DNA from 3 places in the Arthrobacter sp. ZGTC212 genome. Region 1 is predicted to be linked to each of the others. Evidence: predicted binding sites of a transcription regulator. Region 1 holds the regulator's gene; each other region holds the start of a gene.

Region 1 (4,433 bases):
ATGGGCGGACGAAACGGACACCGGCGACCGGGATGATCTGGTCCCGGGTGTGAGTGACCGGGCCTGGCGGCAGGTATCGGTGACTTCCATGGAGTGCCTGGGAGCACAGAAGTGTCCGGTCGCCGCTGAGTGCTTCAGCGAGCGTGCCCGTGCACAGGCCGCGGTGGCCGACGTCGTGATCACCAACCATGCCATGCTGGCGATTGCTGCCTTCGAAGGCCTGGCCGTGCTGCCGGACTATGACGTGGTGGTCATTGACGAGGCGCACGAACTGCAGGACCGCGTCACCGGTGCTGTCACCGGCCAGCTCTCCGGCACGGTGATTACTGCCGCTGTTACCGCAGCGCGCAAACACACCTCTGCCAGCGTGGAGGAGCTGGCGCAGGCGGCACGTGCCTTTGAGCAGTCCATGGAGGGTGTTCCCTCCGGCCTGCTGGCCAGCGGGCTGAACGAAGAGCAGGAACAGGCCGTGGGGCGCGTTCGCGAGGCGTGCCGAGTGGCGCTCTCTGATTCCAAGCCCGAGCCCGGGGAAACCGCAGACGGCGGCCGGCAGACGGCCCGTTCACGGCTTATGGCAGTGCTGACTGTCTGCGAGCGGCTGATCTCGGCACCGGCGGCCGGCGAGGTGATTTGGGCGTCCCGGCCCAGTTCCTTCTCCCCGTCGGGAGGTTTTTCACCGCCCGACGAGACCGCCCCCGCCACCCTGAACGTTGCCCCGCTGTCAGTGGCGGGACGGCTGCGTGAAGGATTGTTTGACGGGCACACCGTTGTCCTGACCTCGGCAACCCTGGCGATCGGCTCCGAGTTCGGGCCGGTGGCCGGTGCCCTGGGCCTGCTGGGTCCGGGTGCACCGTCCTGGACCGGAACCGACGTCGGCAGTCCCTTCGATTATCCGCGCCAGGGGATTCTGTATGTGGCCAAGGACCTGCCCAAGCCGGAGCGGGGCACCTCCGAGGCTCAGCTGGATGAAATCGAAGCGCTGCTTAAGGCCTCCAACGGCGGCGCGCTGGGCTTATTCTCCTCCCGGCGGGCGGCTGAAGATGCCGCCGATGCCATGCGCACCCGGGTGGATTTCCCCATCCTGTGCCAGGGGGAATCTTCCATGTCTTCACTGGTCAAGCAGTTCTCTGAAGAGCCGGATACCTGCCTCTTCGGCACCATGTCGCTATGGCAGGGCGTGGACGTTCCCGGAGCCGCGTGCCGGCTTGTCCTCATCGACCGCATCCCGTTTCCCCGTCCCGATGACCCGCTGATGACCGCCCGCACCCGAGCAGTGGCCAAGGCCGGAGGCAACGGGTTCATGTCCGTGGCGGCGACCCATGCCGCCGTGCGTCTGGCACAGGGCGCCGGGCGCCTGATTCGTGCGGCGGGGGACCGCGGTGTGGTGGCTGTCCTGGACTCCCGGCTGGCCACGGCCCGGTATGGGGGCTTCCTGCGCGCAGCGCTGCCGCCGTTCTGGTCCACCACGGACCGCTCCGTGGTGCTCTCGGTTTTGGGCCGGCTCGCAGAGCAGTCGGCAGCCGAGGAGCTGTCGGCGGGGTAGGCGGGCTGCGGACGTAACCCGCGGCACTCTGCGGCCCAGTGAGGCCGGGCAGCAAAGACATGGACAGGCAAATGGCGGCCGGAAGATTTCCGGCCGCCATTTGCGTGCTTTCCGTTGCAGGGATCCCGCCGGGACGTGGGCTAAAGAGCGCGCATCACCGAGACAACTTTGCCCATGATGACGGCGTGATCGCCCACAATGGGCTCGTACCGCGTGTTCTGCGGCAACAGCCAGGTGTGGCCGTTGCGCTGCCGGAAGGTCTTGACCGTGGCTTCATCGTCGAGGAGGGCAGCCACAATGTCACCGTTCTCAGCTGTCGGCTGGCGGCGCACAACCACCCAGTCACCGTCGCAGATGGCGGCATCAACCATGGAGTCTCCCGAAACCTTCAGCATGAAAAGGTCACCGTGTCCCACCAGCTGACGGGGCAGCGGCATGATGTCCTCCACCACCTGCTCCGCAAGGATGGGTCCGCCGGCAGCGATGCGGCCGACCAGCGGCACCATGGCTGTATCAACGGAGGTGGCAAGCTCGGTTACCGAGGCCAGTGCCGGGGTTGAGCCTGCGCCCTCTTCACGCTGGTCTGCGGTGTGCCCCGAAGCGCCGGCTGAAGGGCTGTTGTCCGTGCCGGAGCCGGGGCGTCCCGGCGCCTCTTCGGCTGCCGTACCGGAGGATCCGTCACGGAGCATCAGGGGAATGAGGATTTCCATGGCGCGGGGGCGCTTCGGATCACGGCGGATGTAGCCGAGCTTCTCCAGCTGCATGAGCTGGTGGGTCACGCTGGACAGGCTGGCCAGGCCAACCGTGTCGCCGATTTCGCGCATGGTGGGCGGATAGCCGTTGGTGCTCACGGACCGCTGAATCATCTCCAGGACGGTCTTCTGCCTGGGGGTGAGCCCCTTGGCGCGCGCACGGGTGCCTGTGGCAGCTGGTTTGTTGGTGCTGTCTTCGGAAGCAGTCCTGCGGGCCACGTCGGGTTCCCTTCGGGTCAGCTGGTCCCGGCAATGCCGGGGCTGGTCGGTAAATGTCTAATCGGTACAAGCCGGGACGTATTGGCCGTGCAAGCCGTTCCGGCGGTTATGTCAGAGGCAGCTGATTCAGTGATCCTGGGGAACCGCTCCGACGCCTGGGCTTCGAGTCGATCCGCAGAACCCGTTGAAGGTTCCCTCTTGTCCTCAACGTTAAGCGAGCAGTGCGGTGTTTTCAAACATTTGTTCGAGCGAGTCTCGACTTTATTAGTAGATAGGTGCTAGAAATAACTCAGCAGAAATCGAACATACTTTCGACAGCCGCCCTCAGCGGAGGTTCGGGTAAGTCGATCAGCTTCCAATCGTTCGAATATGGCTTCGGGTATTTTCCCGCAGCCATCGAACCGGAAAGGCGTTGCAATGACAACCCAAACAGTCCCGACAGCTCGAACAGCTGATTCAAGTCATCCAGCTGCTTCAATCCAGACAGCTGCTTCAGACACAGTTGCGTCAAGCACATCTCCCTCACAGCACCTCGATTCCCGGCCTTCAAATCCTTCCCTGCCGGTCAAGACGAACTCGCTGCACCTGACCCGCAGGGGCCGTTTGGTTTTCATCGGCCTCCCGCTGATGCTCGCCGCGGCGGCTGCGCTCATTGTGCTGGGCTTCTTCACCGCTCCCGCCATGGCCTCCAGCGGGGGGCCGGACGTGACAAGAACCGTCCAGGTCAGTGTGGCTGCGGGTGAGTCCCTGTGGGGCCTGGCACAGGAGTTCGCTCCTGAGCGTGACCCGCGGGATGTCATGGAAGACATCATGGAACTCAACAACCTGACTGAATCCCGCCTCATCGTTGGTGCTCAGCTTTACATCCCCGTTGAACGCTGAGTCCGCAACAACGCTGAGCCTGCAACAACGCTGAGCCCGCAACAACGCTGAGCCTGCAAAAACGCTGAGCCCGCAACAATGCTGAGCCCGCAACAATGCTGAGCCGCAACACCTCAGGACGAAACACCCAGAGCCAAACAAATCAGTGCTCAACAACGCGGGACGTAACAAGGCAGGGCGTGCAGCCCGCAGATTCTTCCCGCTCCGCCTTCGAGTCTTAAGCTGTACAGGTGACTGAACAGCTGGCGAGACTCAACCGACTTCCTCTGCGCGATGACCTCCGAGGACTGACGCCCTATGGCGCACCCCAGCTGGATGTGCCCATCCTGCTGAATGTCAACGAGAATACGCATGGCCTGCCGAAATCCGTGCGGGACGCGATTGCGATCTCCGTGGAGCGGGCCGTGGCCGGACTTAACCGCTACCCGGACCGGGAATTCACGGAACTGCGGGACCGGCTTGCCGCTTACCTCGGCCACGGACTGACCTCCGAAAATATCTGGGCCGGGAACGGCTCGAACGAGGTCCTGCAGCAGATTCTCCAGGCGTTCGGCGGTCCCGGACGGACGGCCATGAGTTTCCCGCCCACTTATTCCATGTATCCGCTGCTCGCCAGCGGCACCGGCACCCGCTACGTCACGGGACACCGAAGCGACGACTTCGGGCTTACGGCTGAGTCAGCTGCAGAACAGGTTCGCGCCGAGGCGCCAAACATCGTCTTCCTTTGCACCCCGAACAACCCCACCGGCACAGCGCTTTCACTGGATGTTGTGGAGGCGGTCTACGAGGCGGGGGCCGCGTCAGAGGCCATCGTGATCGTGGATGAGGCCTACGGCGAGTTCTTCCATGCCGGCACTCCGAGCGCCCTGGAACTGCTGCCGGGACGCGAGCGACTGATCGTCTCACGCACCATGAGTAAAGCCTTTGCGCTCGCCGGAGCCCGGATCGGCTACATGGCAGCCGCCCCCGAGGTTACCGATGCCCTCCGCCTGGTGCGGCTGCCGTACCACCTGTCCGCCATCACGCAGGCCACCGCC
Region 2 (4,433 bases), on a different contig from region 1:
GTACTCCTCGAAGGCTCCGTCGGCGGTGTAAACGACGGCGAGCGCCGACGTCGGCGCATCAGTGGAAGCGACGGTGGGCACCGATGCCCAGCGGATGCCGGCTGCGTCGCCGGCGGCCTTGCACGCGTCGATGGTGCTGCCGCCGCCCACTCCCACCACCACGTCAGCGCCCGCGGCGCGGATGGCGCCGGTCAGCCGGTCAATTTCAACGGCCGTGGGTGTTCCATTGAAGACTTCCCGGGTGAGTGGCAGCTGGGCAACCTGCAGGGACGTGCCGATGTCATGGCCGACAAAGCCCCAGACGACGTCGTCGGCCACCAGCAGCGGTGTCTTGCCGACCTGGCTAAGGAACTCTCCGAGCCGGTGGATGGCGCCGGCGCCCTGCACGTAGCGGCCGGGACTGATGACGGTACGGACTGGTGCCTGCTTCATCGTGAGCTCCTGAGGCGGTTCCGACGGCGGCCGACTGGCTGCCGCTGCCAGCCTAGGGGGCGGCCGAAACGGCAGCTAGGGGCAGCCTGCATCCGGGTGCCCTGATCACCCGATCCCGACGTCGCGCCGCCGGAAACCCGTAAAACCCGCCGCGACGAGGACTGCTGCACCCGCCGTCAGAACCGCCAGCGGGGCAGCCTCCGGATCGGCGCTGGGCACCAGCGCCACATGGGCGAGGGATGACAGGTCCATGGCCCAATCGGGCAGAGCCAGCAGCTGTCCCAGAAAGAGCACAATGGCGCTCCACACCACCGGCGCCCACGCCAGTGCAGCGAGCCGGGGAACCAGGCCGTAGAGGGCCGCCGCGACGCCGGCGGACAGGGCGATGGCGGGCAAATACGTCAGCGCAGCAAGGGTCAGCTCGCCCGTCCATCCGCCGTCGCCGGTTCCCGCGGCCACTCCCAAACCTGCGCCGAGCCCCACAACGGCGGTCATCAGGACGGTCTGCCCGGCCACCACAGCGAGCCATCCCGCAAGCAGCCCGGTCCGGGAACTGCCGGTGGCGAGCAGCTGCTCGACACGGCCCGCGTCCTCCTCTGCGCGCAGCCGCAGGACGGCCGAGACGCTGAAGATGAGCGGGGCAACGATGACGAAGGAGACGATGGCGGACGCAAAACTGGTGGTCACATCCGCCAGGTCCACGGTGATGAAATCCGCCAGCTGCGGAAGATCGGAGAATGATTCCTCCAGGGAATTGGCCAGCGCCCCAAAAGCGGCCGCGAACAGGAAAGCGGAGACGGTCCAGGTGGCAAAGGAGCCGCGCAGCAGCCGGCCGGCCAGACCCGCCGGGGAAAGCAGGGCGGGCCTGGCGGTTGCCGGACCGGGCCGGGGCGTCCGCAGCCCGGCGCCAAGGTCCCGCCGCCGGGCCAGCTCCACGGCGAGCACCAGCAGTATTGCCGTGGCCGCAGCCGAGAGGAGCAGCGGCCACCAGCGCAGGTCCACCCAGAGGCGGGTCTGCTGCGGCCAGGCAAGCGGCGAGAACCAGGACAGCCAGGATCCCTGGTTATTGATGACGTCGCCGATTCCCCGGATCAGGAAGGCGGCAGCCAGAACCGCCATTGCCGTGCCGGTGGCTCCCCGCGCGTGCTCATTGAGCTGGGCGGCAACCGCGGCAACCGCACCGAAAACCATGCCGGTGAGCGCGGTCCCGGCGCCCAGGGCAAGCGAACTGGCAGGGTCCAGGGACGCTGTGCCCGCGAGCGCCGCCACAACGGCCGCCCCGACCGCGGCATTGGCGACGGCGACCGTGATGATTGCGGCGGCGGCCGGTGCAAAAGGGCCCACCGGCAGGGCACGGAGCATTTCCATCCGGCCGGATTCCTCCTCCGCCCTGGTATGCCGCACAACGAGGAGGATGCTCATGATGGCGGCGGCCAGATAGAGGTACAAGGAGAGTTCGTTGGCGACCATCGCGCCGAACGTGTAATTCTCCAGTCCAAAGGCCGGTCCGGTCATCATGACCGTGGCCGGGTTGTCCATGAGCGACGCCCGGGCCTGCAGTGATTCCGGGGTGGTGTAGGTCGTCTCGAAAGTGGCCATGGACCCGGCAACGCCTGTGCCGACGGCCAGGGTCCAGACCGGAATAATGATCCGATCCAGCCTCAGGTGCAGCCGCAGCAATCCGCCGGTGGCAGCCCACGGGTTGCGGAAGGACTGCCGGCGGGCAGTGGGTGGTGCGCTCATTGCTCTGCTCCCGCCTCGTCACCGTAGTGGCGCAGGAACAGCTCCTCCAGTGACGGCGGGGCAATGGTCAGGTTTTGTACGCCGGCTTCGGCCAGCAGTGCCAGGATGCTGTTCACCTGCGCATTGTCGACGTCGAACCGCAGATATCCGTGCTCCGCACTGAGGTTGTGCACCCCCGGTGCAGCGGCCAGCGCGGCCGGATCCGCCGTCGTCGTCGCCGTGACCGTGGACCGGGCGAGGTGGCGCAGCTGGGCCAGGGTACCGGTTTCCACGTCGCGGCCGGAGCGGATGATGGTGACGGTGTCGCACAGCTTTTCCACCTCGGCGAGGATGTGGCTGGACAGCAGCACGGTACGTCCCTCGCTGCGCAGGTTCCGGATCTCCTCGGTGAACGCGGCCTCCATGAGCGGATCGAGGCCCGAGGTGGGTTCATCGAGCAGGAACAGCTCAGCATCTGAGGCGAGCGCGGCGACCAGCGCCACCTTTTGCCGGTTGCCTTTGGAATAGGTGCGCGCCTTCTTGGTGGGGTCCAGCTCGAAGCGTTCCAGCAGTTCAGCGCGTCGTGCCGCCTGCCGCTTCGCGTCCCGGTCCTTCCCCGCGTACCGTTTGCCGGCATGTAGCCGGGTGAAGATGTCAATGGCTTCCCCGCCCGTCAGGTTCGGCCAGAGGGTGGTGTCCCCCGGCACGTAGGCGATCCGGCGGTGAATGGCGACGGCGTCTGACCACGGGTCCAGCCCCAGCACCGCGGCGGTTCCGGCGTCAGCGCGCAGCACGCCCAGCAGCACCCGGATGGCGGTGGATTTCCCGGCTCCGTTGGGCCCCAGGAAACCGGCAACCTGCCCTGCCTCCACCGTGAGCGAGAACCCGTCCAGAGCACGGGCAGAGCCGAAGGCCTTGACGAGGCTGGTCGTTTCGACGGCGGGCTGATTCATGGGAGCTCCGGTGGCATCAGACGTGGGCTGGGTCTTGTCCTGCTCGGTTAGTACTGCCTAGTTTGTTTTGCCTAGTCTGCGCGAACCCGCGCTGTGAGCCAAGTGTTTTAAAGGTCGGTGCTAACCTGTTGTTATTCGAAAGTGTGTTCTAGGGAGGTGTGCGGTGCCCGTGTTTTCCTCCGACTCTGCGCCGCGTTCCGGCGGCGCGAAGGAACAGCCGGCCACCCGCGGTTCAACGCTTCCGGCCGGGTTCGCCTCGCCCGCCCAGGACTATTACGACGCCGGCATTGACCTGAACCGGCACCTGATCCGCGATGCCACGTCCACCTTCATCATGCGGGTTTCCGGCGACGCCATGGACGAAGCCGGCATCAGCGACGGAGACGAGCTGATCGTGGACCGGTCGCTGACGCCCAAAGACGGGTCGGTGGTTGTTGCCGTCCTCAACGGAGAGCTGATCATCCGGCGGCTGCAGTTGACCGGCCAGGGGATCTTCCTGCACGCGGACAGCCCGGACTCAGAAGACATCCGGGTGCCGGATCCCGCGGAACTGTCCGTCTGGGGTGTCGTGACCCGGTGCCTGCACCATGTCTAGGCCGTCTCATGGCTGAGCAGCACCGCATCGCACTGGTGGACGTAAACAGCTTCTACGTCTCCTGCGAGCGCGTTTTTGACCCGACGCTGGCCGGTATTCCCGTGGTGGTGCTCTCCAACAACGACGGCTGCGTGGTGGCCCGCTCCGATGAGGCCAAGGCCCTGGGCATCAAGACGGGTGAGCCGTGGTTCAAGCTGGCCGAGGCCGCTCCCAAGCTGGGTCTGGTGCAGCGCTCGAGCAACTATGAGCTGTACGGGGACCTGAGCTCGCGCGTGATGCAGCTGCTGGCACGCTTCTCCTCCGAGCAGGAGATTTACTCCATCGACGAGTGTTTCCTGCACCTGCACGGCACCGATGAGGAACTGCGGACCCGGGGCACTGACATCCGGGCTGCCGTGGCGAAGAACATCGGCCTGCCGGTCTGCGTGGGAATCGGCCCCACCAAAACCCTGGCCAAATTCGCGAACCGGATCGCCAAGCAGAATCCCCACATGGGCGGGGTCTGCAACCTCGACACCCTGGATCCCGCCGTCGTCGACACCATTATGTCCCGCGTGCCGGTCACCGGCCTGTGGGGCGTGGGCGCGCGCAACGGTGCCCGGCTGAACGCGCTGAGCATCCACACTGTCGCGGATCTGCGCGCCGCCGATCCCGCCGCGATTCGTGCGAAGTTCTCCGTGGTGCTGCAGCGCACGGTGCTGGAACTGAACGGCACCGCCTGCATTCCCATG
Region 3 (4,433 bases), on a different contig from region 1:
TTGCCCGCGTCCACCAGGGATTCCTTCGCCTTCATGCCGGCCACCAACTGCATGACAACCTTGTCATCCAGCGGCTTGACCTGCCCGTCGCGGTCCGTGTTCTTCGTCTTGTAGTCAATGAGGCAGAGCCGGCCGTTGATGCGCGCCACCAGATCAAGGGTGCCCGCGTAGCCGAGTTCGTCATTCCAGACGGTGATTTCCGGTGCCAGCGGCTCCACCTGGTACAGGTCCCACCACTCATCGAAACGGTCGGCGAACTGATGCTCGCCGTGTTCCAGCAGCGCCGTGCGTGCTGCGTCGAGCTCATGGGGAAGGTCCAGGGCGCGCAGGGAAACCTGCTCACAGTAATAGTGCACGCGCGTTCCGCGTTCAGCCGCCTGGTCCCGGTAACGCTCCGAAGCTCGCGAGGCCTCCTTGACGAGGGAGCGCAGCGCGCCGGGGTTGCCGAGGCTTGCGGGGAGCTTGGGATCCTTGACTACCGCGGTGGCAGCCATGTGGCTGTGCCAGCCGTCCAGCGAGGTGGAACCCTGCGCGATCACGGTGGTGATGGACGGTACCGTAGGCGGTTCGGAGAGGGACCGGGAGTACATCCGCCCGAATTCTGTTGAATGTGCCAGAGCTGGTTCAGTCATATCTTCAGTTTGCCATCTCGCACTGACAGAACTTTGCGGGACCCTCCGCAGGAGCAGGAACCGCACTCCGGGTCCGGATTCAGAGCGACGTCCGACCCACTGCCCCCGGCCATAAAGCGTCCGCATACAACGCGTCCACATACAACAATGGAGGCCCCTGGGGACCTCCATTGTTATTTGGTGGGCGATACTGGGTTCGAACCAGTGACCTCTTCGGTGTGAACGAAGCGCGCTACCACTGCGCCAATCGCCCCAAGCCGCGTGTTGTTTTCACAACCGCAACGTCTAAAGATGCTAGCCCAGATCGGAGCTGGCGCCAAACCGGCACTCGGTGGCCAGACAACGACGGCGTTTGATGCGGGCAAGGTTACTCCGTTCCCCCGGCGCAGAACGTGTACCCTCCCCCGGGATCCCCCAATGCGAGGGCACCGGCGGCCGCCCTGGCCCAGGCGACCTTAGTCCACACAGATCTGCGTTACGTACCCGCGGAGATCTTCGTCCCGCACACTGCCGGCCGGCGTTCCGTAGCTTCGGACATCCGCCGGTACCGATGATGACGCCCGAAAAGCGCCGTCGTCGTACTGCCGTACTGGGGCAGGCCGCCCCTCGTACTCACCCGCTAACGCCAGTCTCCGCCGGAGCATTCGATGGCCACGCACCATCCGCCCATAGCCCCCACCTGCGATAACGCCGTGAATCGGATCCGGGCGCTGCAACCACATAAAACCGGCCCGATTGGACGAACTCCAAATAGTCCTATAGAGTTTTTCTTCGTTGGAAAGCGGGAGTTCGCCGCGAAAAGCGAAAGCGATTCGAGGTCTAATACTCCCACTTTTACAGCATGCGGACGTAGCTCAGCTGGCTAGAGCACCACCTTGCCAAGGTGGATGTCGCGGGTTCGAATCCCGTCGTCCGCTCGCAAGTCCCTGTACAAACCGGTTGATTCTAACTGGTCGGCCTATGCTTACGCAGCGGTCACGGTGGGGTGGCCGAGAGGCGAGGCAGCGGCCTGCAAAGCCGTATACGCGGGTTCGAATCCCGTCCCCACCTCCACAGAGGACTTGCAAGCCCTTTGGGCGCGATTGGCGCAGCGGTAGCGCGCTTCCCTGACACGGAAGAGGTCACTGGTTCGATCCCAGTATCGCGCACTACAGTTTGGCGTTTTGGCGCACAACTGTGTTTTTGCGGACGTAGCTCAGCTGGCTAGAGCACCACCTTGCCAAGGTGGATGTCGCGGGTTCGAATCCCGTCGTCCGCTCTCTTGACTGCATCGAATCCCTTTGGGAGATTTGGTGCTTCAAGCGCGATTGGCGCAGCGGTAGCGCGCTTCCCTGACACGGAAGAGGTCACTGGTTCGATCCCAGTATCGCGCACGGACAACTTTGGTTGTCTTGATTTGCGGACGTAGCTCAGCTGGCTAGAGCACCACCTTGCCAAGGTGGATGTCGCGGGTTCGAATCCCGTCGTCCGCTCGCACAGTTGCTCTACGGAGCAGCGTTTGAAGGAGCAGGCCATTGAATTGGCCTGCTCCTTCTGCGTTTAAGCTGTTGGGTTCCCGCATTAATGGCGGCAGCGGATTTGTACAGTCGGCACGACGACGGCCCGGGCTCGGGATGCGACCGCAGCTTTCCGGCCGTCCTGGTTACTCCCCCTGTCCTGCTCATCCGGCTCCCTCCCCTGGCGATCCCCGCCCTCCTTCCACGGACAGCCCCATCCTCCTCCACAGATGCCGATCGACGCTCCGTGGCCGCCCCTTTTCCACAAACTCGAACATGTGTTCGATGGTGCGGACTGATACTGAGAATCTTGGTCTATGGAAGAGGATCTGAAAGTCCGCACCACAGGAGCTGCATCTGCTGCCCCGGAGGACCAAGCACAAACCTGGTCAGGCCCAGGTGAGACCCACCCCTCCTTTTCGGCAGGCCAGGCAAGTCAGCCGATCCCGGCGCTGAGCAGTCTGGTTCCCGCTGCGCAGCGTATTGTCCGCGATCTCGACGAGCGGATTCCCTTCCTGTCATCAGCGGAACTGGTCACCGTCGCGTCTGACGTTGAGTCACTGTCACGACTTGTCGACCATCTTCAGATCGTCGCCGCCGCTGCCCTCGAACGCGCGCGGATATCGTCCGTCGCAGCTGATTCATGGACCCTCCCTTCCGGGAAAGACCAGCAGGAATTCAAGAACACGGCAGAGTACCTGCGTCACCGCCTTCGGATCAGTCGGCGAGAAGCCTGGAGGCGCGTTCGCCTGGGTTCTTCGCTCACTTCCTCAACAAACATTTCCGGGGAAACCCTCGAGCCGGAGTTACCGGTGGTGGCCGAATGGGCCGGGCAGGGCCTGCTGGCAGGCGAAGCTGCACAAGTGATCAGCATGGCTATGAAGCGCGTACAGGGCTGCGGAACCTGTGAGGATCGTGCCGCCATGGAGGCAGCATTGACTGACGTGGCAGCCAGCCAGGACCAGGACGTTCTCAACGTAGTGGCCCAAGCCTGGATCAATCATCTCGATCCCGACGGAACAGAGCCGTCCGAGCAGCAAAAAGCCGAGTTGCAGGGATTGTTTATCCGCCGGAGGTACCGCGGGCTGCACCGAATAGACATATTTGCCACAGAGGACCAATTTGAAACCCTTATGACAGCGCTGGCACCGGAGGCCAATCCGCGAGTCGACGCCGCCAAGACCGCTGAGGGCTCCTGCGTGGACCTGGAAGGCAAGCCACGTGCAGTCCCGGCTGATCCCCGCAGCTACCCGCAGAAGCGCCTGGACGGACTTGTAAGCTCGTGCCGGTTGGCTCTGTTGTCCGGCAGGCTTCCCGCCAGCGGGGGATCCAAACCGCAGGTCTTGGCTGTCATTGCCTACGACCAGCTAAGCGACCGCTTGACGACCGCCGGGGCGGGAAGCTCCAAAGCCGCGGGGACAAATCCGGACAGAACTCCCGAAAGCGGAATGCTGGCGTTCGCCGGACCTGTTCCAGCTCGTCAGATACGCCGCATCGCCTGCGACGCGGACATCATCCCCGTAGTCCTTAGCGGTGAGGGCCGCGTTCTGGACGTTGGCTCCGCGGCCCGCTACTTTCCGCCGCATCTTCGGAAGGCATTGATTGCCAGAGACCGCGGATGTGCTTTCCCAGGCTGCACCGCGCCTGCCCCATGGTGCGAGGCACACCACATCGAATATCACTCTCATGGCGGAGCCACGAGCACGGACAACGGCGTCCTGCTGTGCGGGTTCCACCACCACCTCATCCACCGGGAGAAATGGCGGGTGGGGGTCCGGCGCGGTGTCCCCTGGTTCGTGCCACCCACCTATGTGGATCCCTATCAAGCTCCCCTCAGAAACACCTACTTTCATCCGCTCCGGCCACCACGGTCAAGTGCATGAAACAGAATCCAAAAATCAGAAAGCCCCACTCCTTGGTCCTTATAGTCAGCGGGCTTATCATTGACGGTGAACGGGAAACGTATGGTTTCCCCTGCGAAAGGAGGTGGTCCGTGTCTATATTTGACGGGCTCAAGGGCAAGGCCGGAGAGCTGAAGGGCAAGGCTACCGAGCTTGTGGGTGAAAACGCCGACAAGATCAAGGGCGGCATCGGTCACGCGGGGAAATTCGTCGACGAGAAGACCGGCGGAAAGTACTCGGACAAGATCGACGGCTTCCAGAGCAAGGCCTCGGAAGCGGTAGACAAGGTCGACCGCAATCAGGGGCCCGCCACGGGAACCGAACCCGGACCGACTCCTCCGGCCGTATAAGCTTCAGAGCACGACAAAAAGGGCCTGGCTCCGCCTCTTTTGGCGGGACCAGGT

What was found. Region 1 encodes LexA, which represses DNA repair genes until DNA is damaged. Its sites were predicted from a motif close to TCGAACANNTGTTCGA; they were not measured.
Positions count from the first base shown of each region.
Region 2: the regulator LexA is predicted to act here: its motif matches at 3,243-3,258, upstream of CXQ89_RS02135 (LexA family transcriptional regulator).
Region 3: the regulator LexA is predicted to act here: its motif matches at 2,399-2,414, upstream of CXQ89_RS07770 (HNH endonuclease signature motif containing protein).

Region 1 covers NZ_PJIJ01000003.1:699,654-704,086, forward strand. Annotated here, with positions in the region: gene CXQ89_RS15375 (ATP-dependent DNA helicase) at 1-1,543, shown strand, start outside; gene lexA (transcriptional repressor LexA) at 1,684-2,409, opposite strand; gene CXQ89_RS18450 (hypothetical protein) at 2,804-3,025, opposite strand; gene CXQ89_RS18975 (LysM peptidoglycan-binding domain-containing protein) at 3,118-3,396, shown strand; gene CXQ89_RS15390 (histidinol-phosphate transaminase) at 3,627-4,433, shown strand, end outside.
Region 2 covers NZ_PJIJ01000001.1:424,420-428,852, reverse strand. Annotated here, with positions in the region: gene CXQ89_RS02150 (glycerol dehydrogenase) at 1-432, opposite strand, end outside; gene CXQ89_RS02145 (ABC transporter permease) at 538-2,175, opposite strand; gene CXQ89_RS02140 (ABC transporter ATP-binding protein) at 2,172-3,107, opposite strand; gene CXQ89_RS02135 (LexA family transcriptional regulator) at 3,277-3,702, shown strand; gene CXQ89_RS02130 (Y-family DNA polymerase) at 3,711-4,433, shown strand, end outside.
Region 3 covers NZ_PJIJ01000002.1:250,675-255,107, reverse strand. Annotated here, with positions in the region: gene CXQ89_RS07810 (cytochrome) at 1-632, opposite strand, end outside; tRNA gene CXQ89_RS07805 (tRNA-Val) at 811-885, opposite strand; tRNA gene CXQ89_RS07800 (tRNA-Gly) at 1,476-1,549, shown strand; tRNA gene CXQ89_RS07795 (tRNA-Cys) at 1,612-1,685, shown strand; tRNA gene CXQ89_RS07790 (tRNA-Val) at 1,709-1,780, shown strand; tRNA gene CXQ89_RS07785 (tRNA-Gly) at 1,817-1,890, shown strand; tRNA gene CXQ89_RS07780 (tRNA-Val) at 1,934-2,005, shown strand; tRNA gene CXQ89_RS07775 (tRNA-Gly) at 2,031-2,104, shown strand; gene CXQ89_RS07770 (HNH endonuclease signature motif containing protein) at 2,446-4,011, shown strand; gene CXQ89_RS07765 (antitoxin) at 4,122-4,379, shown strand.